Regions from separate parts of the Streptomyces blastmyceticus genome, predicted to be linked through region 1. Evidence: riboswitches for the same ligand, from Rfam matches in the RefSeq annotation. Region 1 holds a riboswitch; the other holds the start of a gene.

What was found. A riboswitch is a leader RNA that binds a small molecule or an ion and turns the genes downstream of it on or off. The one in region 1 is predicted to bind magnesium.
Positions count from the first base shown of each region.
Region 2: linked by a shared signal. The riboswitch ahead of ABD269_RS29035 (NRAMP family divalent metal transporter) and the one ahead of ABD269_RS16875 (NRAMP family divalent metal transporter) in region 1 are both predicted to bind magnesium.

Region 1 covers NZ_BAAABW010000017.1:176,666-192,437, forward strand. The annotation lists gene ABD269_RS16840 (winged helix-turn-helix domain-containing protein) at 1-368, opposite strand, end outside; gene ABD269_RS16845 (VOC family protein) at 429-797, opposite strand; gene ABD269_RS16850 (ArsR/SmtB family transcription factor) at 861-1,241, opposite strand; gene ABD269_RS16855 (hypothetical protein) at 1,238-1,603, opposite strand; gene ABD269_RS16860 (winged helix-turn-helix domain-containing protein) at 1,656-2,357, opposite strand; gene ABD269_RS16865 (hypothetical protein) at 2,398-2,658, opposite strand; gene ABD269_RS16870 (hypothetical protein) at 2,745-3,074, opposite strand; gene ABD269_RS16875 (NRAMP family divalent metal transporter) at 3,153-4,805, opposite strand; M-box (ykoK) riboswitch at 5,106-5,279, opposite strand; gene ABD269_RS16880 (barstar family protein) at 6,250-7,347, opposite strand; gene ABD269_RS16885 (Uma2 family endonuclease) at 7,771-8,319, shown strand; gene ABD269_RS16890 (hypothetical protein) at 8,361-9,491, opposite strand; gene ABD269_RS16895 (hypothetical protein) at 9,728-10,042, opposite strand; gene ABD269_RS16900 (response regulator) at 10,867-11,478, shown strand; gene ABD269_RS16905 (sensor histidine kinase) at 11,471-12,508, shown strand; gene ABD269_RS16910 (hypothetical protein) at 12,672-13,535, opposite strand; gene ABD269_RS16915 (papain-like cysteine protease family protein) at 13,550-14,356, opposite strand; gene ABD269_RS16920 (mycolysin) at 14,578-15,772, opposite strand, start outside.
Region 2 covers NZ_BAAABW010000028.1:283,299-299,070, reverse strand. The annotation lists gene ABD269_RS29075 (pseudouridine-5'-phosphate glycosidase) at 1-584, shown strand, start outside; gene ABD269_RS29070 (HAD family hydrolase) at 649-1,332, shown strand; gene ABD269_RS29065 (DMT family transporter) at 1,335-1,805, shown strand; gene ABD269_RS29060 (DMT family transporter) at 1,809-2,261, shown strand; gene ABD269_RS29055 (questin oxidase family protein) at 2,254-3,447, shown strand; gene upp (uracil phosphoribosyltransferase) at 3,561-4,193, shown strand; gene ABD269_RS29045 (hypothetical protein) at 4,270-4,662, opposite strand; gene ABD269_RS29040 (M6 family metalloprotease domain-containing protein) at 5,089-7,089, shown strand; gene ABD269_RS29035 (NRAMP family divalent metal transporter) at 7,147-8,790, opposite strand; M-box (ykoK) riboswitch at 9,087-9,260, opposite strand; gene ABD269_RS29030 (mechanosensitive ion channel domain-containing protein) at 9,431-10,102, shown strand; gene ABD269_RS29025 (YbaK/EbsC family protein) at 10,229-10,798, shown strand; gene ABD269_RS29020 (GlcG/HbpS family heme-binding protein) at 10,824-11,366, opposite strand; gene ABD269_RS29015 (sensor histidine kinase) at 11,534-12,742, shown strand; gene ABD269_RS29010 (response regulator) at 12,739-13,368, shown strand; gene ABD269_RS29005 (DNA adenine methylase) at 13,807-14,703, opposite strand; gene ABD269_RS29000 (hypothetical protein) at 14,700-15,772, opposite strand, start outside.

The DNA of each region.
Region 1 (15,772 bases):
GCGGCGCGGTGTTCCGGTCCGAATTTGCGGCGGAGGCGGGCGATGTGGACGTCGATGGTGCGGGCGTCGCCGACGGGTGGCCGGCCCCATACGGCGCTGATGAGCTGGTGGCGGGTGTGCACTTGACGGGGGCGGGAGGCCAGGTGGGCGAGGAGTTCGAACTCGACGTACGTCAGGTCGAGCTGTCGTCCGCCGATGACGGCCGTCCGTTGCAGCCGGTCGATGACGAGGGCTCCGGATTGGACGGGGAGGGGCGTGGTGAGCCGTGGGGAACGGGGTGCCGGGCCACCGGAGGGACGCGTGTCCGCCGGGGCGGCGGACGGGCAGCCGCTGTGGAGGCGCTGGAGTCGGGGGTAGCTCAGGTACATGGCTGCTCCTGGCGTGCTGGGCGGAACAGGGGAAGGAGAGAGAGGGGCCGGGGCGGGTCGTCAGGGTTTGGGCTCCAGGAATTCCAGGCGGTTGCCGACCGGGTCCTGGCTGTAGAAGCGGCGGTATCCGGGGAGGTTGTCGTCCCAGACGACCTGGGCGCCGTGGGAGGCGAGCCAGGCGGCGAAGGCGTCGATGCCGGTGACGCGGAGCCCGGGGTGGGCCTTGGCCGAGGGGCGGAACGGCTCCTCGATGCCCAGGTGCAGCTGGACGCGCCCGTCGGCGGCGGTGAACCAGCACCCGCCACGGGTGGCGAGGACGGGTGGCTTGGGGACTTCCTTCATGCCGAGGGCGTCGATGTAGAAGGCGCGCAGGAGGTCCTCGCTGCCGGCGGGGGCTGCGAGCTGGATGTGGTCAAGTGCGGTGAGCATGTCGGGGCCTTCGCTGGTGTGCGGGTGATCGGGGGCTGCGGTGCCAGGGGCGACATGGCCGTATTACGTGCCCGTGGCCTGTCGGCCGACGAGTGCGGCCTCCTCCAGCAGCCCTGGGACGTGCTCGTCCGTGGTCCGGTAGAACATGCGCGTCCCCTCGCGGCGGGAGGTGACCAGGCCCACCGCCCGCAGTCGTGCCAGGTGTTGGGAGACCGCGGCGTAGTGCGAGCCGACCATCTCCGCGAGTTGTCCCACCGACTGTTCCTTCTGGTTCAGCGCCCACAGCAGTCGGAGCCTGGTCGGATCCGCCACGGCCTTGAGCACCACGACCATGCGGACGGCTTCGAACGGGTCCGGCGCCGCGGTCCGGCCGGCCGCGTGGCCGGTATCCGTACGGTTCCGGTGCGGTGCTGTCGCGGTGGTGCCGATGCGGGTGGGGTTCACGCGACGGCCTCCCTGCTGAGCTGGCGAGCCTGCGCGCCGTGCAGGCTCCAGTGCAGGTCACGTACGTCGCTTTCCGCGGACAGTCTGGTGATCAGCTGTTCCAGGAGGACGACGGCGGGGCCTTCGACGGCGAGGGTGACCCACACATGGACCGCAGAGTCATGGTCCTGGCTGGTGCGCAGGCCGAGCAGGTGTATGCCGGGCTTGAGGCCGAGTACGCACAGGGCCCGCACCTTGGCCTCGTTCCGGGCGTCGCACAGCGCGTGCACCGTGGCACGGGAGCCGGGGCCGACGGCTCCGGTCCGAGCGACGCGGGCGGGCGACCCGGTCGTCCTGTGCAGGTGTCGGGGAAGAAAACGCATGGTGGCACCCCCTCTTGGGTACGTCCCGTCGGGCGCCGACGGGGTGGACGGATCAGTGGGCACCGTGCGCTCGCGGTGCCGCCTTCGTCGGGTCGAGTACGTATCCGGCTTGTCCCGCGCTCATGACGACGGCTCCGTAACGGTGGCCGAGCTTGTGGCGCAGGCTGCCGATGTGAACGTCGACCGTGTGCTTCTCGCCCACGGCGCACTGCTGCCACACCAGCTGCATCAACTGATCGTGACTGAAGGGCCGTTTGGGGTGGGCGAGGAGGTGGGCGAGGAGTTCGAACTCCATGCAGGTCAGTTTGACCGGGCGGCCGAGGACCGAGACGGTGCGGCGTTCGAGATCGACGACGAGGCCGTGCAGTCGGTGCACGGGGGCTCGCGGAAGTTCCCCGTCGTCGGAGTGGGGTTGCAGGGGCAGTTGGTTCAGGTGCCAGTGGAGGTCGCTGACGGCGGGTTCGAGCCAGACCAGGGCGAGCAGCTGCGACAGGGCCGCGGTGACGGGCCCTTGGGTCGCGAAGGCCGCCTCCAGGAGTGTGAAGCCGGGCTTGTCGCTTCGGCTGGACATCTCCGTCAGACGGACGTCGTCGCCGGTCAGGGCTTGGGCGAGCCGTTCGCGTACGCGGGGTTCCCTGTCGCTGTCGCACATGACGTGCGCGACGCCGTGCAGGGGAGAGTCGGTGGTCGTGTGCTGGGCGGTGTCGATGAGCCGCTCGACGGTCTCCAGCAGCAGGCCGGCCGGGAAGGACATGTCGGCGTCTCCTCTCTGTTTCCAGGGGAGTTGGGCTGGGTCAGTGGGTCAGGTGCCAGACGGCTTCGAGGTGCCGTCGGCCGTCGGGGCCGGTGACCATGTGCCAGTGGGCGTGGGGGCGTTCGGGCTGGTCGTGTGCGGCAGCTCTGGGGGTGGGCGCCGTAACGGGGGCCGCGCGCAGGACGGTGCTGTCGAGGGGGCTGTCGGCGATGCGCCGGACGGCTGTGGCGAGGAAGGCCAGGACGGTGCCGTGGCGGCGCGTGGAGCGCTGGCGCGTGTGGATGGCGGTGAGGACGGACATGTGAAGGTCACCTCCGTGAGGTGGCGCGCCTGCGGGGAGGCAGGGGGCGGCCAAGGGATGGTGGAACGTTTCGGCAGAGAAAGCCCTCAGGCGCGGGACAGCGCGGCGGCTCCGGCGATGCGGTACGCGGCGGGCAGTGGCAGTCCGGTGAAGCGGGCGAGCCAGTGGGCGTCGTGGCCCTGTCGGGCGAGGATGTAGGCGAGGTGCACGCGCGGGTCGTAGGCGGCGTGTGCGGCATAGGGCCGGGGGCAGGTGCTGGAGTCGTCCAGCCGGTAGTCCCGCTCGGGCCCGTCACCCAGGATCAAGCTCACGTGCAGGCAGACGTGTTCAGCGGGGTCGGCGTGGTGGTGACCGGTGGCATGCGGGCGTCGGCGGGCCGGAGCGGTGAGCTCGGTGGCGTGCGGGAGAAGGCGCACGGTGCACTCCTTTCCGCTAGGGAAGTGGCTGGTGCGGTGGCAGCGGGCGGGTACGGCCCGCTGCCACCCGGGGACGGGTCAGTTGCCCATCGCGAGCTGCACAATGCGGACGATCACCAGGATCATCGCGACGAGCAGGTACGTACGCAGGGCGGTCACGCCGACCTTGCGGCCGGTGGAGATGACGGGCTTGGGGAGCTCGTCCAGCGGAGGCATCCGCCAGGCCTCCTTGCCCGTACGGTCGATGACGCGCCCCGTGCGGGCCCAGCCCTTGCGCCGGCGGCGGGTCTCGGCGTAGCCCAGGGCGAGGATGCCCGCGACACCGCAGATGGCCATGATGTCGAGAATCGCGGCGGAGGTGATGCCGGGGAAGAGGACGGCCGCCGTCAGGATGATCGACAGGGTGACGAGGACGGCGACGACCAGCGAGGTGAAGGCGTTGGTCCAGCGGCCGTTGACCCAGGGGCCGAGGACGGCCTTGTCGTTGCAGAGCAGGAGGAGGAAGACCGAGGCGGAGGGGAGGAGGACACCGGCGAGGGTCTGGACGCCTTCGGTGAGCAGGCCGAGCGGTGAACCAGGAATGATCACGATGATGGCGGCGGCCAGGATGACGCCGGCGAAGATCGCGTAGAACCCCTTGGCACCCTTGACCCCCCGGTGCAGGGAGTGCTTGAGGCCCAGCACGTCACCGAGTGCGTAAGCGGTGGAGAGTGACACGGCGGAGGCACCGATGATCGACGCGTCGAGCAGGGCGATGGCGAACAGTACTCCAGCCGCCTTGCCCGCGTAGGCCTCCAGGCCGTGGGCGATCCCCGCGGCGTCGTCGAAGTTGCCGAACTCCTTGGTGCCGGTGAAGGCGGCGGCGGTGAAGCCCATCATGGCTGCGGCGCCGATGACCACGATGACGATGCCGAGCCACAGGTCGGCCTTCTCGTAGCGCATGAAGCGCGGGGTGATGCGCTTGTCGATGACGTAGGACTGCTGGAAGAACAGCTGCCACGGGGCGACGGTCGTGCCGACGATCGCGATGATCAGCAGCATCACGTCGGAGAGCTGCGAGCCGTGCGGCATGCCGGGGACGACGAAGTCGTGCGCCATCTGAGAGGTGGCAGGGTGGGCGAAGAAGTAGATCGGCACCAGCAGCAGAGATCCGGCGCACAAGATGACCGCAGTGCGCTCGAAGCGACGGAAGGACCCGGTGGAAGCGGCGACGATCACGACTGCTGCCGCGACGAGCACGCTGGCCGTCTTCGGCAGCCCCAGATAACCGACGGCAAGCGTGACACCGATGAACTCGGTAACAATCGTAAGGGCGTTGAGCAGGAACAGGTCGATGACCGAGAACGCGCCCCAGAACTTCCCGAACCGCTCCAGGATCAGCCGCGCGTGCCCCACCCCGGTGACCGCGCCGAGGCGCAGGACCATTTCCTGGTTGACATAGAGCACGGGGACGAGCAGGAGCAGGGTCCACAGCAGGGTGGTGCCGTAGTTCTGTCCGGCCTGGCCGTAGGTGGCGAAGGCGCCGGCGTCGTTGTCGCCGACCATCACGATCAAACCCGGGCCGATGATGGCCAGGAGCGTCTTCAGCTTGGCGGGTATGCCCCGGCGCGGGGCGTTGTCGCCCTGCTTGATGGTGCCCAGCGCGCCGCGGATATCGCCGACGTGGGCGTCGTCCAGTACCGCGGCACGCGGCTGCGGAACGGCCGGACTGGTGATCGTCGTTTCGGTCATGACGGACCTCCCGAGCCCCCCGGCGGGGGGAGGTGGTGGGGCACGCGGCAGCAATCCCCCCTGCGAGCGCGCAGCCCGACGGCCCGGGGCGGCATCAGGCCGCACGGGTGCCAGGGCAATCACGCGAGTACGCGCAGAGAAGGTGGTTACCGCATGCCGAGCAGAAGCGGGGACAGGCGGAGACGGGGCCGATGATGACCCGGACTACTGTGACTGCAATCCATCTCTCGCCTCCTCCCGGCCAAGGCGCACGCGGGCGCCAAAACGACTCGGCAAAGAGCGGACCGACCCCTTGCGGCCGGTTCACCCCCACTCGTCAGAGCTTTGGCACTGCACGGCGTAATCCCCTTTGCGGGGAAGCCACTTGGGATCACCCCTTAGGCCGGGGAGATCTGTCCTGAACCTGGGCGTCTCTCGACGTCGTGGGGTCAGTGGCCTGTGTCCGTGCAGACGCCTCACCGAACGAGGTGTCCTCTTCAAACGCCTAGCAGTCTGCCCTGTACTTGCACATCGACGCAACTGCTTGGCGCAACCTTGACGCCGTCGATCCGCTCCGGACACACCGGTTCGGCGTGGCTCGTCGTGCCGGGGCTGCCGCGTCGACCAGCGCCTGGGCCACCTCTCCGGGCAGGCCCGGGTGATGGACGATCCGATGCGGCGTCGCAGTCGTGTATGGCGTAAACCCATGTGAAGTAGCGTCCGTACCGGCTGCGCACCCGCCGAGGCGGAACCCGGAGCGGTTCAGCAGGTTGTCGAACTCTCGTTCACTCCGGAGGTGAGGAAGGACATCGCGGTGTCGAATCCGGTGCGGCCGGTGAGCAGGGTGTCCTCGATGTGCTCGGCGGAGCGGCGGAACATCTCGTCGGCGAAGAGCAGGGCGCGGCCTGCTGGGAGCCGGGTAGGTCCGCACGCAGGGCGAGCAGGCGGAGCACGTGGTGCAGGGGGGCCGGATCGTGTGCCGGAGCGGGCGGCCAGCTCGCGGGTGGCCGGCTCCGGGGCGGGGGTGGCGGGCAAGGGGGGCTCCTGTCGGTGGTGCGGGCACTTTCCGCACCTCCGTGTATCGATGATTTGCGCAGGTCAGAGCAGATATCGGCCCGCCGCGCGGGTGTATCCGGCCTGACCCACACGGCGCGTCCCAGCATGGCGCGAGCTCGACGATCGGCTCTCCGAGATGCCGCAGAACGCTGCGACTTTGCGGGATAGGTGACACCAAGCCTGTGGCCTGAACTGGGCTTGAGCGACGCAGTTTTCGCTCCGCTTGACATCAGAAGGCCAAGTTTGTTGACACCTATGCCCAGTTTTCAGCCCAGTCGCCACCTACCATCGTGCAACTCGGCTGGCATCTGAGCCCAAGTGGGCACTGCGGAGTGTGCAATTCGGCAGCTTGCCCGGAACATGAGGCATAGGGGATGGGCGGGGCCGAAAGTACCGGGCGGACAGCAGTTCATGCCAGGGTGACGTCCATGCCGCCTTCGGCCAGGGCCTCAAGGACTGCGGCGAACAGGTCGTAGGGCTGGCCGTCTGGTGTCAGGACGTGGGACAGGTGCTCGCGTGCGATCGCGGCGTCCCGCCAGAGCAGGGTGGCGGGGGCGGTGTAACCGAAGGTGCCGCGCAGGCAGTCGTCAAGGGCGGCAAGACAGCCGCCGAAGTAGCCCCCCGGCCCGTTGACCGCCTCGCCGAGCGCCAGGTAGAGGGCTGGTTCGTCGGTGATGTGCCGGCCGTCGAGTTCGTAGGCCTGACCGGCTGACCGGGCACGATGGGATCGTCGGCAGGCCCGCTCTCGGACGAGGTCATGCCAGGCCCCGCGGCGGCGGGTATCGAGACCGGCCCAAGCGTTGACGGCGCCCGGAGGCCCGGCGAGCCACCGCTCCCAGACGGGCCGGGCGTATTCGGGAACGGGGGCGAAGCGGCCCCCATCGAGCTCCAGGTCGATCAGGTCCGCCCCGCAGGAGGATGGGCGCCAGTCGCTGACCGTGCCCCACAGCAGCCGATCAGTAAGCAGCTCACCTTGGCTGTCCCGTATCTCCAGAGCGGACTCCTCCAGATCCAGCGCCCGCCGGGTGCCCTTCATCAGCGCCGCCCTCAGCTGATCGCTCTGGGCGAGCCCCCGCAGGACGAGCGGGGGCGGTATCTCCTCGGGCGACAAGACGCGGGTGAATTCCCGGCAGGAGCCCAGCCAGCGGCGTCCGTCGTGCACGCGAACGCGACCCCTGTACCCCTCGGGTGGACCTTCGTATTCGTCCAGGCCGGTGAGCAAGAGACTGTCCGTCCCGGGAGGCTGCCCCAAGCTCTCCGCGTCCTCCAGCAGCCAGGCGTCGAGTGCCCCGTCGTCCGGCACCAGCCACACCCGGCTGCCGACCCAAGCGGGTACGCCGGTTTTCTCCGGAACCCAGCCGAACAGCTCGTACGTCCCGCGCTGGGGCTCTCCGAACAGCCCCTCCGCCTCGACGCAAACGCCCCAGACATGGCCGTGCTCGGTCCCAGTCAGCTTGTACCGCGCGCTCCTGCGCTCGTTCTCGTCCTCATGCACAGCGCAAATCATGCCCGCCCAGGTTCCGACGACGAAGCCGGGATCTTCTGCCGGCCACAGGCTCAGGGCCGTCCCTGGTCGGCGGCGCACGCGCTCAGTGTCAGCTGGCATGACTCGATGTCATCCATCTCGAAAAGTCGCAAACGCACAGTGCGACATGGCGGCACGATCCGCTTGGCCTTAACGCCCACTGACAACTATCGCGACCAGTCACAGCAGTGCCGCACATGGCCGGGTGATCATGCGCGAGCAGTGCGAACATGTATTTGATTGAGGGCCCGGCCGAGCGCCTCGCGTGAGCGGCTGCTGGGTTCGGCGGCGAAGGCTACGCTGTCACCCGTTGCGTGGCCCGTGTCCGCGTTCCGGGATCAAGGCCCCTTGACCAATTCCTGAAGGCGCCTGGAGGAAGCCGTGACCACTGAACTACCTGACTGGATGATCCCGCCCAGGCCGAGCGGCTGGGAGGCGGATGATCTTGACAACCTCCCGCAAGCGCCGAGGCACACCGAACTCATCGATGGAGCCCTGATCTTCATGATGTCGCCGCAGCGATCCTGGCACTCCCGGCTCGTGGAGAACCTCACTTTCGCACTGAGGCAGGCGGCCCCCGATGGGTTCGAGGCCGAGCGTGAGATGACCATCCGCCTTGACAAGAAGAGTCGCCCCGAGCCGGACATCCTGGTCTCGACTGCCGCATATGATCCTGACCGCACCTGGTACGTACCCGAGGAAGTCGTTCTGGCCATCGAGGTCGTCTCAGAGGAATCAGCGGACCGTGATCGGTCCCTGAAACCTTTCAAGTACGCCCAGGCCAAGATCGCGCACTTTTGGCGCATCGAGGACGAGGCCGGAGCCCCCACTGTCCACGTCTACGAACTCGATGCCTTGACCAGTTCTTATGTGCCCACTGGCATCCACCGGGGCAGGCTGCGGGTCGCCGTCCCCTTCCCTCTCGATATCGATCTCAACGTTCTTGTGCCGTGAATCGCACGGCTCGGCTCGATCGGTGCCGGGGAAGCGGGGGTCTATCGGAGGCCGTGGCGGTCGAGGCGGTGGATGAGGCCGGGGCGGCGTTGACTGTCTTCGCGTAGACGGGTCAGGCGCTGGTGGTAGTCGGATTGCCGTCCGGTGTGAGCGTAGGCGTCGCGCAGTTCCGTGAGGAGGGTGACGGCCTGGTCGTAGGCGCTGGTCTTCCTGGTGGCGATGTGGGCCTCGATCTGCCGCCAGGCGGATTCGGCCTCGCGCGCGAGGGCGGTCAGGCGCTGGGCGTGGGCAGTGGCTCGTTCGTGTTCGGCGCGCTGCCGGCGTTCGGTGCGCAGGGTGTTTGCGGCGTCCAGGAGGTGGGCGGCGGATCGGCAACCGGAGACCGCGATGGGGGCGGTGGTGCCCTGCAGACGGTGCAGGAGTTCGGTGTGCAGCCCGGGTTCCGGGCCGAGCGCGAGCCGCAGGAGCAGGGCGTCCTTCTCCTTCTGGGGCATTGCGGCGATCAACGGGGCGAGTTCCTTCTTCGTGCGTTTGGGCGGCCTCTTGGGCGCGGCGGTACTGGCCTGGGCCGCGACTGTCAGCAGGTCGTCGTCCACGCGCAGGAAGTCCGCGAGCGCGCGCTGCGGTGCGGTCAGTTCGTCGAGCCCGGCCGGGACGGGCGGCTCCGGGCAAGTCTGGTATTCCGCTTCGGAGTCGTCCTCGAGTTCCCAGGCGGCGAGTGCGGAGAGCCAGGCGAGGTAGAGGGGACGCAGGTCGCCGGTGGCGAGTTCGTCGCGTACGCCGATGAGGGCGGCCAGCGAGTCGTCGGCGCCCTCGATCCAGTCGCCGCCCTCGTCCTCGCTGGTCAGGTCGAGGAGAAGGTGGGCGCGGGTGGTCCAGGCGTCGACGTGGTGGTCGAGGCAGTAGGGCTGGACGGTGGGGAGGTTCAGGGTCTGTTTGGGCAGGCGGAGCATCAGCCGGTGGGTGCCCCAGTTGGTGACGTACAGGTGGGCGTCGAAGTAGCGCTCGGTCATATGGCGCGGATCCCCGCTCAGGTCACCCCAGTTGTAGGTGTTGGTGAAGCTGGTGGCGGTGATCCGGGCCCGGGTGGAGAGGGCCCGCAGCTCGTCCTGTTCCTCGCGGCTGAGCGGACGGTCGAGGGCTTGGAACTCGTAGTACTGGTACTCGCTCACACGGCGGACCCTATCGCCGCCGCGGATGGGCGCGGATGGGGAGCGGGCAAGCTCGGCATCGCGATCCAGGGCCAAGGAGCATTCCGCCACTTCGAGGACATGCCGGCCACCTCGCCGTCACGGCTGTGACGGTACCGGTTGTTTGCCGCGGACCGGCAGTACGGCCGGACCTGGGCCTGGCTCGCCGGTCAGGGCTACCGGCCGATGCCACCGGGCGACCAGTGATCGGGGTGCCTTCATGACCCCCAGCGCCGGTAGGCCTCAATCCACTCAGCCCCCTCGGGCGCCGGATGCGGCAACGGAAGGTCGAGAACACCGATTGCCTGCCGGTGCCTGGCACGGGCGCAGACCGCCACGATCTGGCTGCCGGGCAACAAGTCCACATTCTTCACGGTGACCTCGACCCCGAGAACGACCGTCTTGAACGGGACGGCCAGATGCTCAGCGAGCATGGTGAAGAGACCCATGAGCTGCTCCGCATCGCCGTAGGCGTCCACGGTGGCCTGCTCAACCAGCTCATCGAGTTCCGCGTCACTCAGCTGTCCGTTCACAGGGAACACGGTACCGACGGAGCCCGTGGCTCTCCCCCCTCTTTACCGGATCGCCCCCGGCACGGGGCGCAACCCGTACACCACTTCGTCGGACGCAATCGCTTCGCACTCAGGACTACTACGAACACCGCATCAAGGAGTGTGACGCCCGGACACCGATGAGGAATAGCCCGGAATTCCTCCGGATCGCGTTACCGGGATGCACTTTTGATGGGGAGTCATATGCTGTGCGTTACGTGGGCCGAGGGGTCGGAAGAGGGCGAGGGTCGGTGTGCTCTCTTCTCGCGAAAGGCGGTCTCGTCCGGAATGGCCGGATCTCAACTGAAGGTCCACTTGATCACGTAGGTGAAGGCGTTCACCGGGAAGGCGAACGGAGTCATCCGCGATAGCCTTCTTCACCGGTAGCATATTTTTCCCGTCAAGACGGGATATTCGGACTCTTGGTTGCAGACGGTGCAATCACCCCGAAAGGCCATGGTGTCCGGGTGCCGGAACTGCTGGAGGGCATGGCTGGCCGGACTGGTCGCGACGTCGAAGGGCTGGAGATCATCTCGGAACTCTTTCTTTCTCGTGATCGCAGGGCGCCCTGTGGGCAATTCGGACGAAACGGCCGTCCCCGCCCCGCCCGCTGCGGGAAATCCGTAGAAGCCCGCAAGATTTCTGCGGGTTGGTCGCAGGAAATTGAACTTTTGACCGTCCGTTGCAGGAATTCCGTCGGTTGACAAGATTGGCCACTACATCGGAAAGTGAATGCATCCAATGGGGCGACAAAGCAGCCATGTTTCCCCGTGCCCGAAAAGGCTATGCAGAAGGTGGGGGATCCCGTGCGAGTGGTCCTGGCCGAGGATCATCCGACCGTACGAGCTGGAACCCGGGCGCTCCTGGAGCCCGAGGGCTTCATCGTGGTCGGGGAGGCGGCCTGCGAACGCGAGGCGTTGGAGATCGTTTCCGAGCAGCAGCCCGATGTGCTGATGCTGGACATGAAGCTGGAGTCGGGGCTGGCGCTCAATGCCATTCCCCAATTCCTCGCCGCCGCACCGGGGATGGGAATTCTCGTGCAGAGCTGCTACGAGGACCGGGCCATCATCTGCGGGGCACTGGCCGCGGGTGCCGCAGGCTATCTGCTGAAGAGCAGTCCAGTGTCCGAGCTGGTCCTGGCGGTACGGACGGTGGCGTCGGGAGGACGGTACGTACAGCCCTCGCTCGGTGCCGGGCTGGCCCGTGCGCAGGGCCGGGAGCCGGAACTGCAACTGCGGGAGCGGCAGGTCCTGGGCCTGCTCGCCGAGGGGCACACCAACCGTGAGGTGGCCGCGCGGCTGACGGTCAGCGTCCGCACGGTGGAGAGCGTCAGGGCCGCTCTGCGCGCCCGGCTGGGCCTGGTCACCAGGGCCGACCTCGTCGCGTACGCCCGGCAGAACCGCTCCGCCGATGTGTAGCGGAACCGCCCGGCCGGCCACCGCACGACAGCCGCTCGACCTGGGCGCACTCAGCAGCTTCTGTGTCGCGATCAGCCTGGTCAGCCTCGTGGCCTACGTGGTCAACTTCCTCGCCCACGACCGGATGCCGCCCCGGTCGATCTCGACCCTGAGCGTCGCCCTGGCCACCGGTGTCCTCGCGCTGCTGACCTGCGGGCTGCGGCGGGCCCGCCGGGTGCTGATCATGATCTGCTGCGGATTCACGGTCCTGAGCGTGGACAGGTTCGCGCACTCCGCACCGATGGATCACGCGGCCATGGCGTTCCTGCTGGCGGCATCGGTGTACGCCGTCCCGGCCTGGCCCGAGATGAAGGTGGTCCTCAGCGGGGGAAGCGCCAGCGCCATGGTGGAGCGGCAGGAGCACCATGCGGGCCTGCTCGCGGGCGAGTTGCACGACGAAGTCCTCCAGCTGCTGGCACTGACCTGTCGGCGGCTCGACGCGGCCCGCGCACTGGACGACCCCGGTGCGCTGCGCGCGGCGATGGAGGACGCGTCCCGCACCCTCGACGAACAGGCCGGTACGCTGCGCCGCATCATCGCCACCGTGAGCCCGGCAGCCGTCCAGGGGCTGGGGCTCGCCGAGTCGGTCACCTCCCTCGCCGGACAGATCGCCGCCGAGAACGGGCTCGTGGTGGACGTGGACGTCCAGGGCGACCGGCCCCATGCGTGTGCAGGGGAGAACGGCGTGAATCTTGCCGTCTACCGGGTCGCCCAGGAAGCGCTCACCAACGTGGTCAAGCACGCCGACGCCCGGCGCATCACCGTTGCCCTCACATGCCGCGACGAGGGCATCAGCCTCACCGTCACCGACGACGGACGCGGCCTCGGCCCGAACCCGCCGAGAGCCACCGAGGGGTACGGCATGCAGGGCATGCGCTGGCGCTGCGAAGCGTACGGCGGCACATTCAGCGCCAGAACCGCCGACACCACCGGCACGGTCGTCCGGGCCGTGTTCCCCCTGCGTAACTGCCGGAAAACCCGGGCGTCCTAGGCTGGCCGACCGCGTCGGCACCAGCCTGCCCCTGGCCCGCGCAAGCCGGCCAGGGGCAGGATCCGTGGGCAACGCGAGACGGTATCGAGCGCCCGCACGCCCGGCGACGCCCGGATCGCCGGGCGCCTGGCCTCGTGGGCCGGGCGCCCGGCTGTGGGCGGGATCAGGCCGAGCGGCGTCGGCGGCGCAGATGAAGGACCGCCGCGCCCGACACCGCCAGGGCTGCCGCGCCGGCGGCGGCCGGGAGCCAGGAGCGGGAAGGGGCGGTGGCGGTCTGCTCCTCGGCGAGGGCGTAGCCGCCCGCGAGACCCTTGCGGTCGTAGGCCGAGCCGGGGAGCTTGTCGCCGTAGCGCTTGGCGACGAGTTGCTGGTACGCCGCGAGTGGGACGCGGGGCTTGCCTTGCAGGGCTGTCCGGGCTTCCTTGTTGAGGGGCTCGACGGAGCCGCTGCCGGTCAGCCGGTACCAACCGTGGATCTGCGGCTCCATGAAGGTCTGCGCCTGGTCCGTGCCACGTTCGGCGGCGCTGATGTCCGCGTCGCCGTCGCGGATGCCGGCCAGTTGCCAGGCACGGCCGTCTTGCTCCGGGGCGAGCAGGACGGCGGCCTGACGGCCGTTGGCGGCCGAGACACGGGAGGCGAGGTAGGACAGCCGCAGGGCCGCGCCGGCGGTGGCCTTGGTCTTGCCGGCGACGAACTCGGGCGACAGCTCGTAGAAGGGGACCGGCTTCTTGAGGTCGAAGCCGGGTGCGGCGGCAGGTGCCTGCGCGGGGCCGGGCGGGGCGCCGGCCGCGCCGCCGTCCTCGCCGCTGTCCGCGCCGCCGTCCGGGGTGTGGCCCGCGACGGCCGTCAGGAAGCGGGTGACGGTGTCGTGGACCTTGCCGGAGCGCAGTACCTTCTGAGCGGCGGTGTAGTCGGTCTCCGCGGGGGTGGTGGGTTCGTCGGCGGCCTGCGCTGGAACGATTCCGCAGAGGGCGGCGACGGCAGTGGCCGCGCACAGGGTGGCGGCGCGTCTGGTCGTACGGTGCATGGTCGGTGGTCTCCTCAGCCCTGGATGCCGGTACGCGTGTGGGTCCACCGGAAGGAGTTGTTTCCGGAGTAGGCGGAGTAGTTCCACCAGGTGTAGGTCTTCGTGGTGGGCCAGGGGTCGCCGACCGCGATCATGTTGCTGGTGCTGTCGTAGCCGTAGACGACGTTCATGTGGCCGCCGCCGGAGTTCCAGCCGATACGGACGGCGAACGGACGCCCGTTCGCGATCTCGGTCCGGGTCTCGCCGAAGGAAGCGTTGCGGTAGAGGTCGTTGCCACTGCTGCGGAAGCCCATGTTGCGGAGGGCGTTGGCCATGTCGCCGAGGGTGGCGGGGCGGTTGTTGCAGTCCAGCCGGTTGTTCTGGGCGGCCAGGCGGCAGAAGTCGTACTGGTTGTAGCGGGTGTAGCCCCAGAAGTTGGCTATGGTCAGGCCGGTGGCGTCCCAGCACCACTGGTCCTTGACCTGCTTCTGCATGCTGATGTCGAGGGCCTTCCGGCCGGTGGGATTGCCGGTCGGATTGGTGGTGGGCTTGTCGGTGGGCTGAGTGGAGGTGCAGACCGGCAGCCTCCCGGTGTTCTCCCGGATGAACGCGTCGGCGATGTAGTACTTGCCGGACCAGATCCAGCGGGAGTTGTTCTCGACGACGTCGCCGGTGGTACGGCAGGTCATCGGGATCTGGTCGCCGGCCCACGACTTTCCGGTGATGCCGGCCGAAAGTGACGGCTGGGACCGCTGGTTGACGGTGCTGAAGTTGCCTCGCCCGCCGGTGACCGTGCCGGTGACGCTGGCCTGGGCCTGGGGGGAGATGCTCAGCAGGAGCACGCCGGACAGGACGGCGGCGCCCGTCGTGGCCAGAAGTACCTTTTTGCGCCTTGACGTAGGGGCGGCGTGTGTCTGCGTTGATATGCGGGTTGATCTACGGAATCTGTGCATGGGGGATTCTTCTCTTGCTGATCGGTGAGGGCGGATACGGCCCCGCCGCAGCCAGAAGGCGGTGAGGCCGTATCCGGTGAAGAACGCTCTTCGGGTACCGATCGGGCGGATCAGTACTGGATGGTGTGGTTGTAGAGGATGTTGCGGGCCTTCGCTCCGCTGTCCAGGCCGTACGCGGGCCGGTCGGTGAGGAAGTACTCACGGAAGGTGGACTGGCGCTCGCGGGACATCATGGTGTTGCTCTTCGTCCAGCCGCCGTCGACCTGGGACCACAGGTCGACCAGCGCGGTGGCGACCCGGGCCTCGCAGGCGTCGCCCCAGTCGATGCCGCGTGTGGTGCGGTCGTTGGCGAGGTTCGTGGAGCTGCCGTTGCCCCAGGTCATGACGGTGTCATTGAAGGCGCGGAACGCCACGGCGTCGGCGAAGCCCTCGGTCCAGCCGCAGGTGGTGGAGGAGGTGCGGTTGACGTAGTGGGGCGAGCAGTTGGTGACGTTCGGCCACCATCCGTTGTAGAGCTTGCCCATGAGGGAGTGGCCGGCCTCGTGGACGGTGGTGTGGCCGGAGTCGGGGTCGCTGTCCGCGAGGTGGACCTTGTCGTCGCGGTTCGTCCAGTACGTACCGTCCTGGGAGCCCGGGTACCACTGGACGGTGATCGGGGAGCAGCGGCCGTCCTTCTCGTTGCTCGTCCAGCAGGTGCTGGTCGAACCCCGGTCCCACCAGAGCTTGTTGAGGGTGTCGAAGGCGTGCCAGGCGCGGCTCTGGCCGCTGTTGGCGTAGACGGTGCCCAGGCTCTTGTTGCCCGAGACGTTGCCGAGGGCGTTCGAGGTGGTCGAGTAGCGGCGGTTGTATCCGTCGACGACCGACCACATGCCGCCGGCCTGGGTCTGGAACTCCGCCCAGACCTGGGAGGTGACGGACGTGGTCGGCGTGTAGCAGAGCTTGAACGTGCCGTCTCCGTTGCCGGTCAGACCAGCGGCGAGCTTCTGCGTACTGCCGCCTGCGGTCGCCCTGCCCCAGAGGGTGACGTTGGCGTTGCTGACCGGCAGGTCCCGGTCGGCCTTGCGGTTCCAGCTACCGCCCTCGGAGGACTGGAAGCGGTTGCGCAGAGTACCGCTGACGCAGACCGGGGCGTAGGGCTTGCCGGGGGCGGCGGCCTGTGGGGGAGTGCTCGGTGCGGCCGGGGCGGCGGCGCCCGGACGTGCCGGGCGGTCGTGTGCCGTGGGCCCGTCGGCCGGAGTCGCGTCGGCCTTGGTGACGGACATGCCCTTGGCGGTGGAGCCCTTGGCCTTGCCGATGGTCAGTTCC
Region 2 (15,772 bases), on a different contig from region 1:
TCGCGGGCATCCCCTTCTTCGCCTCCGCGGGCATCGGCGGTGTGCACCGGGGCGCCGAGCGGTCCATGGACATCTCCTCCGACCTGATCCAGTTCACCCGCTCCAAGGTCGCGGTCGTCTGCGCCGGCGCGAAGAACATCCTCGACCTCGGGCTCACCATGGAGTTCCTGGAGACGCACTGCGTCCCGCTGGTCTCCTACAAGTCCGACGACTTCCCCGCCTTCTACTGCCTCTCCAGCGGCTTCCGCAGCCCGCACCGGCTCGATGACGAGAGCGTCATCGCCCGTGCCGTCGAGGCGCACTGGGCCCTCGGCAACGACAGCGGGTTCCTGATCACCAGCCCCGTCGACGAGAAGGACGCCATCGACAGCCGGGAGGTGGAGCAGGCCATCGAGGACGCCGTGCTCGCCGCGGAGCGGGAGGGCGTGCGCGGCAACGCCCTCACCAAATACCTGATGCGTGCGGTCGACAAGGTCACCGAAGGACGGTCCGCCAAGGCCAACATGGCGGTGCTCATCAGCACGGCGGAGGCCGCCGGCCGGATCGCGGCCGCCCACGCCGAGCTCCTGCGCGAGAAGAACTGAACTCCCCTTCTCCTTGACGGACTTTCCTCCCCTGACCCCGATCCACCGATCGGAAAGGACCGACATGACAGACGTCGTAGTCTTCGACCTGGACGGCACGCTCGTCGACACACCCCGCGCGATCGTGGAGACGTTCACGGCGGCGTTCGCGGCCATGGGCCTTCAGACGCCGGACCCCGCGGCCGTACGGGCCACCATCGGCCTGCCGCTGGAGACGGCGTTCGGCAAGCTGATGGGCATCGCCGTGGATGACGACCGGGTCGCCGAGGGCGTCCGGCAGTACCAGCGGCTGTTCCGCGAGATCATCCTGCCGAGGGCCGGGGAGCTCCTCTTCCCCGGCGTCTCCGCGGGCCTGGCGGCGCTGCACGCGCAGGGGCTCACGCTCGCCGTGGCGACGAGCAAGTTCTACGCGAGCGCCGACGCGCTGCTCACCGCGGCGGGCCTGCGCGACCTCTTCGACGTCGTGATCGGCGCCGACCAGGTGACCAGGCCGAAGCCGGACCCCGAGTCCGGTCACGCGGTGATGGAGAAGCTCGGCGTCACGGCCGAGCGGACGGTGATGGTGGGCGACACCACCCACGACCTGCTGATGGCCAAGGCCGCCGGAATGCGCTCGATCGCGGTCACCTACGGGATCCACAGCCTCGAAGAGCTGAAGTCGGCCGACCCGACATGGATCGCGGACAGCTTCGACGACGTCCTCACGTGCATAGGCGCGGCCCACCCCGGAACGGGCGAGGGCCGGTAACCGTGCTCGGAAGGTCCAAGCACTGGCTCCTGGGCATCGCGGGAGGCGTCCTCCTCGCGCTGATGACCAATTACAACAGCCTGCTGGCGAAGCACACTTCGTCGGTGTTCGGCTCGTGGGTGGCCCACGGCATCGGTGCGGTGGCCGCTCTCCTCCTCGTCCTGGTGACCGCCAGGGCATTCGGGGCCGGTGGCGGGGAGCGGAAGGAGAAGCGGGCGAAGGCGCCGTTCTGGGTCTACCTGGGCGGCATTCCCGGCGCGTTCACCGTGATGCTGGCCGCCATCGCGGTGAACAGCAGCCTGGAGCTCTCCGGCACCATCGCGCTCATGCTGGTGGGCCAGGTGCTTTTCGGCATCGTGTCGGACTACTTCGGGCTGTTCGGCACCCCCAGACGCCGGCTGGTGCTCGCCGACTTCTTCGTGGTGCTCTCCGTCCTCACCGGCAGCGCGCTCATCATCTTCGGCGGGGCGTGAGAGATGCTTCCCTATATCCTGCTGGCCTTCCTGAACGGCATGATCATCGGCACCAGCCGGGCGGTCAACGGCCGCCTGAGCACCGGGATCGGGCCCTTCAAGGCCTCCCTGTGGAACCACGTCGTCGGCTTCCTCTTCCTCACGCTCGTCCTCCTCGTCATGGGCGACTGGAAATTCGACGACGCCGGCTCCGCGCCGCTCTCCGCCTATCTCGGCGGCTTCTTCGGAGCGCTGTTCGTGGCAGTGAACAGCTATGTGTTCCCGAGGCTCGGCGCGATGAACGCCGCCCTGCTGGTGATCAGCGGCCAGATGGTCACCGCGGTGCTCATCGACTTCCACAATCAGCACGAGACGCCCGGCGCCCTGCGCATCCTGGGCGTCGTCATCGTCATCGCGGGGATCTACTTGTCCAGAGTGACGAGCGCCGCCCGCGAGAAAGGCAAGGCCAATGACTGACGCCACCGTGGTCGAACAGCTGCTGAACGACCGGACGTACCACATCGAGTTCAACGGTCACCTCAGCAACCACGTCAAGCACGCGGTCGTCGCCCTCGACGGACTCGGCGCCTCCCCCGAGCAGATCAGGGCGTACTACGAGAACTACGCGCGCATGACCACCTACGGCTATGGCCTGGAGCCGCCGAAGGTCTCGAAGTACGAGATCACGGAGGCCAATTGGAAGACCTATCTGGGCCGGCGCACCAGCTTCTCCGCCTACTGCGATTTCTTCGAGCAGCAGGAAAAGGAACTGGGCACCGACGAACTCCTGCGGCGGTACGTACCGGCGCTGCTGCCCGGCTGGGTGGGCGCCTTCACGCACGCCACCATCCACCTGGGCTGGGCGCTCGACGCGAAGAACCGGTGGATGACCATCGAGGGCCTCGCGTACATGGCCTTCTCGTACGTCTCGTGCCACCCGGAGCGGGCGCGGGACGGCGGCGCCGGGGGCGAGCAGGCGGTGGACTCCCTGCTCCGGATCGCCGGTGCGTGGGAGGACGACCGGGAGGCCCTCCAGAACTGGGTCCGGGGCCTGGTCGGCGACACCGCGGTCGGCATCGCCGAGGGCATCCACCCCGAGCTCGCCCGGTCCGGCCTGCAGTACCGGATCGCCCGCCTCCTCGGCGCCGGCCACCCGCTCATCTACCGCACCCCCGCCTGGATCGACGAGCAGGACGCCGAGGCGAGCTGGGAGCAGCTCTACTACGTGGTGTCCCTGCTGTATCTGGCCGTCCCCGGCGACTTCGTCCTGCTGCACCTGATCACCTCCCTGCATGCGATGGAGCAGATCGCGAGCCGGCTGCCCGCCGAGCAGCGCAAGCACGTCGTCAAGTGCTTCTGGATCGGCATGCTGTGCGTGATCTTCTCCGGCGCCGACTTCCCGGCGCGCGCGAAGCTCGCGGGCCTGCACGCGGCGTTCCGGGACGCGGTCGACGCGGACGTCCCCGAGGTGTGGGACCAGGACTGGCGGCAGACGGTCCTGCGGGCCTTCGAGGAGGACGAGGAGCACAACCCGAAGCTGGTCTACGTGATGCGGCGAGTGTGGGAGCGCACCGGCTCCCGGTCGGTATACCGCGTCACCGCGGGCCAGTTCACCGTGACGCCGGGCCTGCCCCCGTCCTTCGAGCAGCCGCCGACGGAATAGCCGAATCGCCGAACAGCCGGAAGAGACACAACAGCGGGAGAACAGCCATCATGTCCAGCACGACCGCAGCGACGGAGCCGACCGTGTCGATCGAGAAGTACCTCGGCAGGAATGTGCACCTGCTGCCGCAGACGAATCAGCTGCGGGCCCTGCACACCGTCATCCGGGACCGCGACGCGCGCCGGGAGGACTTCGTCTTCTATTCGGAGCGGATCATCCGCATGCTGGTCGAGGCGGGCCTCGATCTGCTGCCCTTCGAGGAGCGGATCGTCGAGACGCCCGTGGGCCGCGAATACCAGGGCCTGCGATTCGCCGGAAAGCTCTGCGGCGTCCCGATCATCCGCGCCGGCGAAAGCATGGAAGGCCAACTCCGGGCTGTTTGCCGGGGGATACGCATCGGCAAGATCCTGATGCAGCGGGACAAGGTCACCAAGCTCCCGAAGCTCTACTACTCCAACCTGCCGGACGACATCGCCGAGCGGCACGTCCTGATGCTGGAGCCGATGCTGGCGACCGGGGGCACGGCGCTCGCCGCGATCCAGCTCCTGCTCGACCACGGGGTGGCGGAGGAGAACATCGTCTTCATCAACTTCATCACCGTGCCGGAAGGCATCGCCACCGTCTGTGAGCGCTATCCGAAGGTGAAGATCGTGACGTCCGCGATCGAGGAGCGGCTGAACGAGAACGCGTACATGATGCCGGGCATCGGGGACTTCGGGGACCGGTTCTTCGGCACCGACAAGTGAGACGGCGCCGACAAGCGGGCCGGTGCGGACGGCCGTACGGGGTGGCGTGACGCCCTCCCGTACGGCCGGGTGGTGACTACTTCCACGCCTTGTGGGCGGTGTCCCACTTCTGCCAGTGGCCGTTCACCTTGCGCTTCCAGCAGTGGGAGCGCTCGTCCCACTGGGCGTAGGTGCGGGAGTCGGCGTCGAAGCGCTGCCAGCAGTGGCCCTTGCCGTCCCAGTGGTCCTTCTTCTTGTCGACGCCCTTCTCCCAGCCGAGGTGACGGCCGTGGTCGTCCTTGTCGCGGTCGCCCTTGGCGTGCTCGCCGTGCTCACCGTGCTCGCCGTGGAGCATCTGGGTGTGGGCGGCCGGGGCGGGGTGCGGGGCCGGGGCGGCGAAGGCCGCGCTTCCGGTCGCGGCGGCGATGCCGGACAGCAGGGCCGCCGAGGCGGTGACCGCGGCGATACGGCGCATCGATGCGCTGGACATGCGTTCTCCTTGCTATGGGCCCCGTGGGGGTTCCCCGACCACGGGAGCCGTGCTCTTCGTGCGGGAGCATTCTTGGCGCCGCGGGGCCCGGGAAGAGGAGAACGGACAGGGTTACTTCATATGAGGGATCATCTGTTGACGGCCGTGCCTTGTGCGGCAACTGCCGTCGCGTGTGCGGTACTTGGCGTGAATCGGGCGGCTGGGCCGATTCGCAGCAAGGCTTCCCAGGGCCGCGAGCGGGCATGCGGTGAGTCACCCGAACGTGTCTCGGGTCGATGCCGCAACTTCCTTCGCCGTGAGCCGCGTTGAGGCTCACGCGCGCACTCTGGCTTCTTCGGACCCCTCGCCCTACCTTGGCCCCGATGGGCACATCCATCGCACGACTTGCCATGTCCTCGTCCGATGACTCCAGACACGAGGTGAGTCATGTATTTCCGTCGCACGCGCCCCCGGCGAATACACCGGCTGGGTCTGGTCGCCCTGCTGCTCGGCGTCGTGGCCGCGGTGGCCGCCGGGCCCGCGCGGGCGGTGCCCGACGCCGTGGCCCGGCCCCGGCAGCCGCTCGTGCAGCCGATCGATCCGCAGCGGTGGCGCAACCCCGATGACATGACGTGGGCCGAATACCGCGCGGTGCCCGGCACGGACTGGGCGAATCCGGCGGTCAGGCCGACCCAGCGCACCTTCAAGGGCGCCCTGGTGCTGCTGGACTACCCCGATGAGGAGTTCTCGGTCACCAGGCCGGCGGGCTCCACGCCGTTCGGCAATCCGCAGAGCGGCGCGGCCGGCATTCCCCGTGACCGGGTCCCGGCGTTCTACCAGGACTTCCTGAACAAGCCCGGACCGCTCAACCACGGTCACACCATCAACGAATACTGGATGGAGGACTCCGGCGGCCGCTTCGGGGTGGACCTGACCGCCTTCGGCGCGTACCGCATGCCGGGGAAGTCGTACCAGTACGGCATAGACACCGGGATGAACCCCGGCGCCTGCCCCCTGCGGGACACCTGTGACCAGGACATCCGGGCCGACGGAAAGCGCGCGTGGGTCGCCGACGTGGGCGCCGGCCGGACGGCGGAATTCGACTTCGTCTTCTACCTCACGGCCGGAGTGGACGAGTCCTCGGTCTGGCAGGAGTTCGGGCAGATGAAATTCCGGGGCCCCGAGGACGTACCCGCGGCCTGGGGCCCGCCTTCCCCGACGGCGTCCGGCGGGAATTCCGCGAAGACCCGTTATGTGCCGTGGACTTCATGGCAGGCGGCCGCCCGGATCTGGCCCAACGCGGAGAACGGCTCGTCCACCCAGGCGGAGAGCTCCGGCATGGCCACGTACGCCCATGAGCTCAGCCACATCCTGGGGATCGGGGACAACTACAACAACCCCTACGGCACTCCCTTGAGCCGCTCCTACACGGGGATATGGGGCATGCTCTCGCGCGGCTCCTTCAATGGTCCGGGAGGGCCGCACACGCGGTGGCGGATACCCGCCACGGCCGGGGGCTCCATGGGCGCCCAGCACGTCCTGCGGGACAAGCTCAAGCTCGGCATCGTCGACGAGAAGAACGTGCTGCGGCTCGACCGCGACGCCCTCAAGGACTCCGGCCCGGTCGTGGCCCGTGTCACCGCGCGGTCCGCGCCGCCCGGCGAGAAGGGGCTGGTAGGGGTCAACGTCACCATGGGGCGCGACCTTTCCCCCTCCTGCGACCGGAACACCGATCCCCTGTGCGACGGCGGCGGTTACGACAATTACACCGTCGAGGTCGTCGACCGCATGGGCATGGATTCCTTCACACCGGACAGCGGCGTCCTGCTCACCAAGACCAAGAACGCCGACCGGGCGCCCTTCGCGTGGGTGATCGACGCGCACCCCGAGGACATCGACATGGTGGACTTCCAACGCCCCGACGGCACCCCGCAGAAGATCACCATGGGCGACTACCGCCAGCTCAGCGACGCGCTCTTCCACGCGGGCGCCGACTCCGGCAGCTCGTACGAGTACGTGGACGAGGCCAACCGGCTGCACTTCTACATCCTCGACGTGCGGCGCGACGCCTCCGGCGTGCTCTCCTACAGCGTCGGCGTGAAGTCCCTCGACGGCGCCGGGCCGCAGGCCCGCGGCCTGGCCCTCGGCAAGGGCACGGCGCGGGGGAAGGCGGCGGAGGGGCGGGCCCTGTGCACCTTCGCCCTCGCGAACACCGGTTCGCCGCAGTCGTCCGACATCTACCGCCTGTCGGCCACCGCCTCCGGCCGCGGCTGGGGCGCGTGGCTCCCCAACCGCCTCGCGACCACCGCGTCGGGCACCTCGGTCCCCGTGGACGTGGCGGTGACGGCGAAGGCGGGCGCCGACCGCAAGGGCACGATCACCCTCACCGCCCGCTCGGAGAGCGACCCGCGCAGGACGGCCGAGGCCACCTGCTTGCTCAAGAAATAGACCGAAGGCCCTGCCCGGGAGGCGCTCCTGGGCAGGGCCTGGCCGGACGGCGTCCGGTCACTGGCCGAGGGCCACCCGGACGAGCTTGATGACGACCAGGACCATCGCGACCAGGAGGTAGGTGCGCAGCGCCCCCATGCCGATCTTGCGGCCGGTGGCCATGACGGGGCGGGCCAGGGTCTCCAGCGGGGGCATCCGCCAGCTGTCGCGGCCGGTGCGGTCGATCGGGTCCTCCTTCGTCCCGGTGCGCAGCCGGGTGAAGGCGTAGCCCGCCGCGAGGACCCCGGCGACGCCGCAGGCGGCCATGATGTCGAGGATCGCGCCCGCGGTGATGTCGGGGAAGAGGACCGAGGCGGTCAGGATGACCGAGAGGGTGACCAGGACGCCGACGACCGCCGCCGTGAAGGCGTTGGTCTTGGGCCCGTTGACCCAGGGGCCCAGGACCTGCTTGTCGTTGCAGAGCAGCAGGAGGAAGACCGAGGCGGACGGGAGCAGGACCCCGGCGAGGGTCTGGACGCCCTCGGTGAGCAGGCCCAGCGGGGAGCCGGGGATCAGCACGATGGCGGCGGCCGCGGCGACCAGCCCCGCGTAGACCGCGTAGAAGCCCTTGGCGCCCTTGATGCCGCGGTGCAGCGAGTGCTTCATGCCGAGGACGTCGCCGATGGCGTACGCGGTGGACAGCGACACGGCGAACGCGCCGATGATGGAGGCGTCCAGCAGGGCGATCGCGAAGAGCACCCCGGCGAGCTTCCCGGCGTGCGCCTCGATGCCGGTGGCCAGGCCCCCGGCGTCGGTGAAGTCGCCGAAGCGCCCGGTGCCGGCGAAGGTCGCGGCCGCGATGCCCATCATGGCCGCGGCGCCGATCACCACGACACCGATGCCGAGCCACAGGTCGGCCTTCTCGTACTTCATGAAGCGCGGGGTGATGCGCTTGTCGATGACGTACGACTGCTGGAAGAACAGCTGCCAGGGCGCCACGGTGGTGCCGACGATGCCGATGATCAGCAGCATGACGGTGGCCAGCTCCCCGGAACCGCCGGGGATGGCGGGCACGACGAAGTCGTGGGCCATCTGCGAGGACTTCGGGTGGACCATGAAGTAGACGGGGACGAGCAGCAGGCTGCCCGCGCACAGCGCGATGGCGACCCGCTCGAAGCGGCGGAACGACCCGGTGAACGCCGAGGCGATGATGATCGCGGCGGCCAGGATCACCGACGCCACCTTGGGCAGCCCCAGATAGCCGGTCGCCAGGGTGATCCCGATGAACTCGGTCACCAGGGTCAGCGCGTTGAGCAGGAACAGGTCGATGACGGAGAAGGCGCCCCAGAACTTCCCGAACCGCTCCAGGATGAGGCGGGCGTGGCCGACCCCGGTCACGGCGCCCAGCCGCAGGACCATCTCCTGGTTGACGTACAGCACGGGGACGAGCAGGAGCAGGGTCCACAGCAGGCTGGTGCCGTAGTTCTGGCCCGCCTGGCCGTACGTGGCGAAGGCACCGGCGTCGTTGTCGCCGACCATCACGATCAGCCCGGGGCCGACGATGGCGAGCAGCGTCTTGAGCTTGGCGGACAGGCCGCGGCGTTCGCCGTGGTCGTCCTGCTTGATGGTGCCGAGGGCACCGCGGATGTCGCCTATGTGGGCGTCGTCCAGCACCGCGCTGCGCTGCGCCGGAATCGTGGGGTCGGTGATCAGATCGGTCATGGGAGCCTCCCGGACGCCTGGGCAGGGCGAGGAGTCGGCGGCGCGCGACGGCCGTTCATCCGCGGGAGCGCAGCCCGGCGACCCGGGTCGGCCGGGTGCCGAACGGGTGGGGGCGGAGGCGCGGTCGAGCCCGCGGGGAAGGTGGTTACCGTGTGCCGGAGAAGGGCGAGGGCATGCGGAACGAGGGGCTGCTGTGGCCCTGACTACTGCAACTGCTGTCCATGTCTCTCGCCTCCTTCCGGCCGGGACGCGCATCGCGTCGACGACTCGGCAAGGAGCGGACCGGCCTCCGGGCCGGTTCACCCCAACTCGTCAGAGCTTTGGCACTGCACGGCGTAATCCCCCGACCGGGGAAGCCACTTGGGGTCACCCCTTAAGTCGGGGAGACCTGTCCTGACCCTGGGCGTCTCTCGACGTCGTGGGGTCAGTGGCCTGTGTCCGTGCAGACGCCTCACCGAACGAGGTGCCTCCTGCTTTTCGAACCTCCAGAAGCATAGACCCTTACTTGCATAATTACGCAACTACTTGGTCAAGGCTTGACCCTCGCCGCCACGCGTGCTGCCGACCGGAGCGTGGCATTCACCGCCCCCGGGCCCTGGGTAGTCTGCTGCGCGACATCCGCACCACAGGGGGCTCATCGGTGGACCACGACCGCATTGCCGCAGGCACCGCCGACGGCCACCACCGGCTGCACTGGCGCGGGGTGATCCGGACCCGGCGCGCCGTGGTCATCACCTCGCTCGCCGTCGGCGGGCTCGTCGTCTCCCTCAACTTCGGCGGACTGCTGGGCAGCCCGGACAGCCACCAGTCGCTCACCTCCCGGGTGATCGCCGGCGTCAGCGCGGGGGTCTTCCTGGTGGGCGCCCTGATCGCGGTGCGCGGGGCCACGGACGACCTGGTGAAGCTGCTGACCGGCCGGATCAGCGACAACCGGTCCGCCGCGCTGCGGGTGATATGCCTGCTGTCCGGCTACGCGCTGGTGATCCTGGGCGCGCTGAGCCTGCTCCGGGTGCCCTGGGGGAAGCTGCTGCTGGGCGGCGCGCTGACCGGTGTGCTCCTGGGCATCGCCGCCCAGCCGGTGCTGGGCAACATCTTCGCGGGCCTGGTGCTGATGGTCGCGCACCCGTTCACGATCGGCGCGAAGATCAGCGTGCAGTCGGGCCCGCTCGGCGGCCGGATCGAGGGCGAAGTGACCGACATGACGCTGCTGTTCGTCGAGCTGCACACCGAGGACGGCAGGACGCTCATCCCCAACAACGCCGTCCTCGGTGCGGTCATCGGGCCGCCCGGCCGCCCGTCGCAGGCGGCCTGAGGCTCAGGGCCGTGGGCTCTCCCGGCGCGCCCCGGCCGCGACCTTGTCCTGCTGCGCCGGGATCCGGCGTACGCACTCGACAGGGAATCCGGTGGGTCCGGACCGGTGCCCGATTACGATGCATTCATGATCCAGCCCTCGTCGACCGCACCGCCCTTCGGCCGCTTCGAGGAGGCCTGGCCGGCCGCCACCCGGCCCGGACTCCTCCCGGAGCCCGTGGCCGCCGCCCTGGAGCAGTGGCGGGGCTCCGCGTCCCTCGACTCCGTGCTGGTCGTCGACACCGACCCCGAGGTGGCCGACACCGCCGCCTTCTGCGCGGCCTACGACGTCCCCCTGGACGCCTCCGCGAACTGCGTGGTCATCGCCGCCAAGCGCGGGCAGGACGTCACGTACGCGGCATGCGTCGCTCTGGCCACCACCCGGGTCGACGTCAACAAGGCGGTGCGCAAGCACCTCGGCGCCCGCAAGGCGTCGTTCGCCCCGATGGACGTCGCCGTGACGGAGACCGGCATGGAGTACGGCGGCATCTCCCCCGTCGGACTCCCGCAGGGCTGGCCCCTCCTGATCGACGAGGCCGTCGCCGCCGCGCCGCACGTCCTCGTCGGCAGCGGCAGGCGCCGGGGCAAACTGATCCTCCCCGGCGGCCTCCTGTCCCGGCTGCCGAACGCCGAAGTCGTCGCGGGGCTGGCGGGCTGAGACCGGAGCACCTCCGGTCGTCCGGCTACTGGTTCAGCGCCGCCACGCCCGCCTGGGCGAACTTCTCGTCGAGGTCGCCGCTGGGGGCGCCGGCCACGCCGATGGCCGCGACGGGGGCGCCCTTCGCCTGGACCGGGGCGCCGCCGGGCAGGAACAGGGTGCCGGGGATGTCCTTGAGGTTCGGGGTCTGGGCGAGGCGGCTCACCAGGGCGGAGGTGGGCGCGTTCCAGGAGACCGCCGTGAAGGCCTTCTTCTCCGCGGAGGTGTAGGACTGCGGGCCCGCGCCGTCGCCGCGGAGCGTGACGACGGTGTTGCCGTCGCGGTCGACGACGGCGACGGAGACCTTCTGGCCCTCCTTGGCGGCGGCGTCGAGGCTCGCCTGGGCCGCCTTGGTGGCGGCGGCGATCGTCAGGTGCGTCGACTGCGCGAGGTTGCGGTCGTCGGCGTCGGCCTTGACCGTGGTCCTGGTCCCGGCCGCGGGGGACGCGGCGTTGGCGGCGACGGCGCCGACCGTTCCGGCGGCGAGTACGGCGGCGGAGGCGGCGAGGAGCTTCTTGGCGTTGGTCATGGCTCGATCCTCCGGCCGGGAACAGGCCCGCCGCCTCGGCCCGGCGGCTGCTCGTTCCGGGCGGGACGGCCGACCCTCCCGTCAGCCGATCGGCTGATGCGAGGGTGGTTCCGCCGGGTCAGGATGAGCGGGTATACGCAGGTCGAGGAGGGGGCGAGGAGGGCCGGATGCGACGCGAAGGGCCGACGGCGGAGGCAGCCGCCCCCGGAGAGCGGTGGCTCGCGGTCGTCATGCGCGCGTCGTTCTTCCTGCTGCTCGGCGCGTCGCTGGCCCGGTTCCTCACGCGTCACCCCGGTGACCCGCACACCCCGTGGATCATCGTGCTGTCCGCCGGGCTCGCGCTGCTGTACGTGCTCGGCCCCGTACCGCCCGCGTCCCCCGCGCCGCTCCGGCTCGCCTGGCCGGTCGCGGTGGTCGTCGTCTGGATGGTGCTGGTGGTCCTCGCGCCGAGCTTCGCCTGGTGCGCGGTGCCGCTGTTCTTCACGGGGCTGCGCACCCTGCCCCCGCGCGCGGCACTCGCCCTCGTCGCGGTGCTCACGGCCTTCGTGGTCGCCGCTCAACTGAAGCTGTCCACGGGCCGCTTCGACCCGAACCTGATTCTCGCCCCGCCCGCCGTCGCGGCGATCGCGGCCGCCGTCTTCGTCCATATGCAACGCCAGGCCGACCGGCAGCGGGAACTGATCGACGACCTGATCCGCACCCGGCGCGAGCTCGCCGCCACCGAGCGCCGCGAAGGCACCCTCGCCGAACGGCAGCGCCTGTCGATGGAGATCCACGACACCCTCGCGCAGGGCCTGTCCAGCCAGCAGATGCTGCTCCAGGCGGCCGACCGGGTGTGGGCGGCCGACCCCGGAACCGCTCACCGGCACGTCCGTACGGCGGCCTCGATCGCCGAGCGGAACCTGGCCGAGGCGCGACGCTTCGTCCACGACCTCGCCCCCGCCGATCTCGCCGACGGCGGCACCCTGGAACAGGCGCTGCGCGCCCTGGCCGCGCGCGAGGCGAAGGAGTCCGGCGGTCTCGCGGTGCGCTGCCACGTCGAGGGCACGCCGGCCGTCCCGCTGCCCGAACGCGTCGCCTCCGCGCTGCTGCGCATCGCACAGGGCGCGCTGGCGAACGTACGCGAGCACGCGGGCGCCACGACGGCCACCCTCACCCTCACCCACCTGGACGACCAGGTGGTCCTGGACGTCGCCGACGACGGCACGGGCTTCGACGCGTCGGCCGCGGCTGAGCCGGCGCCGGGCGCGCGGGGGCACGGGCTGCCCGCGATGCGCGCCCGGGCCCTCCGGCTCGGCGGCACCCTGACCGTCGAGTCGGTGCCGGGCGAGGGCACGGTCCTGTCCGCCGCGATCCCCCTGGACCTCTCGTCATGACCGAAGCCGCTGTCCGCATCCTGCTCTGCGACGACCACGCGGTGGTACGCGCCGGGCTGCTCGCCCTGCTCGGCAGCGAACCCGACATCGAGGTGGTGGGGGAGGCGGGCACCGGCGAGGAAGCGGTGGCCATGGCCGCGAAGCTCCGGCCGGACGTGGTGCTGATGGATCTCCAGCTCGGCCCCGGCATCGACGGCGTGCAGGCCACCCGCAGCATCTCGGCCACCGGCATCCATGTGCTGGTCCTCACCACCTACGACACGGACGCCGACATCGCCCGCGCCATCGCCGCGGGCGCCACCGGCTATCTCCTCAAGGCCGAGCGCCCCGAAGAACTCTTCGCGGCGATCCGCGCCGCCGCCCAGGGCCGCACCACACTCTCCCCGCCCGTCGCCAGCCGCGTCATGAACCAGATGCGCGGCGCCGCGCCCCCCACCCTGACCGCCCGCGAACTCGACATCCTCGCCCAGCTCGCCCAAGGCCTCGGAAACCGCGACATCGCCCGCGCGCTCTTCATCAGCCAGGCCACCGTGAAGACCCATCTCGGCCGGATCTACGACAAGTTGGGCGTGGACACGAGGGCGGGCGCGGTGGCGGTGGCTAAGGAGCAGCGGTTGCTGCCTTGAGCGGCCGGCCGGCTGGCTCCGGGGCGGTGGCGCGTGCGGGGCTCCGCAGCGTTCTGTCGGCGTTGAGGGACGTGGCGCAGAAGACAATGAAGGGCCCCACCGCGAACGGTGGGGCCCTTGGGCATCGTGCCTGGTGAGGTGCTGGCGGAGGGTACGAGATTCGAGGGGTTGTCCCAACACGCTTTCCAAATGTCCGTTTGGTATTATAGCGGGGGTCGCAGCCGTCCTGACCTGCGGCAGAGTCGGTCGGGTATGGGGCTTCAGACTGTGCTGAATGCAACCAAAACTGCAACCAGGCGCGATGGGTTGGCCGCGAAGCAGCGGGATCGCGCTCTGAGCTTGGGAATCATCGTGCTGTACGGGCTCGCAGGCTCTCTGACCTGTAGCAACGGGTGGCAGGGAATGCTTTTATCGGCCACGCTCATCAAGTCTGTGGCCTTAGGGGATCGCGCGCTTTCGCTTGGAAGTCATCCATCGAAAGTTCCCTTCGCCAATAATGCCTGTCACTTCCGGCAGTATTAGACGATTGCCGAAAATCGCGTATTCGACTCCTGTGCGCTGTATCTGGGCTGTGTGCAGGATGTTGAACTCGACGCATCGAAAGCCTTTGTAAAGCTCCTCGGTAATGCGCTTGTCGGCGTCGTAGGTAAGCAACCATCTCAGTGATGTAGTGCGAAGAATCTTCGCCAGATCTGCGTGATCATTCTGCGTGAGAGAGTCAAGGTAGAGCCTGTCTCCCTGAACGAGATAGGGAGGGTCAACATACAAAAGGACATCGTTGAATGTGGGCTCGAGTTGATGAATGAAGGAACGGGCATCCATTTGGGAAATGCTGACTTGATCGCGAAATTTTCCGAGATGAATGATTCGCTCCGCTAGTGCCTCGCGGTTGAAGCGGGCGTCAATTTTCCATTTTCCATTCTGTGCTAGTCCGCCGATGGGGCGCGCTCGAAGAATGCCTGATCGGTTACACCTATTGAGGAAGAAGGTGGCAAATCCGAGTTCTCGGTCACTCTTGTCAGTGGGGTTCCTATAGATCTCGGAGTATCGATGCCATGCGTCGAGGCTCACCTCCTCTGACCTGACCGCCTCAGCGAGTTGTTCGGAATCAAAGAAAATGCATCGCCACAAGGCGGCAACGCCAGAGTCCAAGTCATTGATATAGATGTGGTCAACTTCGCCGTCCACGAGTAGGCGCAAAGCCGCACCCGCGCCCCCCGCGAATGCTTCAGCATAGGAACGGGGGCGCGGGCGTTGTCGCGATAGTAGATGTGCGATGTAGGGGGCCAATCGAGCCTTGCCGCCAGGGTAGCGGAGAGGACTGATATACCTCATCGCTTCTTCTTTTCAAGGAGCTCATCGACCTTGGAAAGAAGAGGGCCGTAGGCCGCGCTCAGTTTCCGAACCTCAGAAGTCAGCGGATTGTTCTGCCAAGAGTGCACGAAGGAATGGAGGGTCTTGAGCACGAGTGCGCCTTCATCTTTCTGTGAGAACCGCCAAGCGTCACTGAGTGACGAGTCATCCTGTGCCGGGTCAATCTGATGCAGCGCGGCTCCGATCCGCCCTTTCAGGTCCGCCTGATTCCGCTTCCAGCCGAGTTGTTCGGCCGCGTCAGTGACCACGATATCTACGACGATCCGCACCATGATGGCGGCCACGTTAGGCATTTCATCAATGCTGATCCGCTTCGCTTCCTCGAGGACTTCGGAGGTGCGGAGGCTCACGTGCCGTAAAGAGACGCTTTGAAACAACCGCTTCTCAAAGTCGGGGCGCTTCCGTCTAGACGTCTTAGAGGGCGCATCAGAGGATCCGGAAGTTTCGGTTGTCTCGCCGACGTCATGGCCGACTGTCGAGTTAGCGAGCTTCTGCGGCTCATCGAGCCGGTACGCCAACTTCGGCAAGTCATCTTCGACCTGCTGAAGATAGCTGTTCCTTTGCCGTTTCGTTTTGATCTTATCGACAGAGACAGGGCCTGCCAGATCTTGAAAGAGGCGAGAAATGATCGGCCGCAATTTCCCCTTCGGGTAACTGGTCAGCACCACATCCCCGTCGAAGGAGATTCCCATCCGGTTCCGAACTTCCGGATCGCCGATCATCCTGCCGAGGTTCGTGAGGCGTGCCTCCCGAACGGTGGCAACGTCTTTGAGGAGTTCCGCATCCTCTGCGAACAAGTCGCTTACGGCCTCCGTGAGAATCCTGGCCTTCTCGGTTGGAGTTGACCGGCCACCGAACCTGCTGACTTCTGCCGAGTTCCACTTAACGACGCCGATCCCGCTGTTCTCGCCAGTGTGCCTCAGCCGGATCCAATGTGCTGCTTGCGCCCGATTTTCAGCGACAACACACTGCACGCGCCGAGGGACAACGCCACTGTTGGCGATTGCTGCGAACTTCCGCTGCAGCGGCT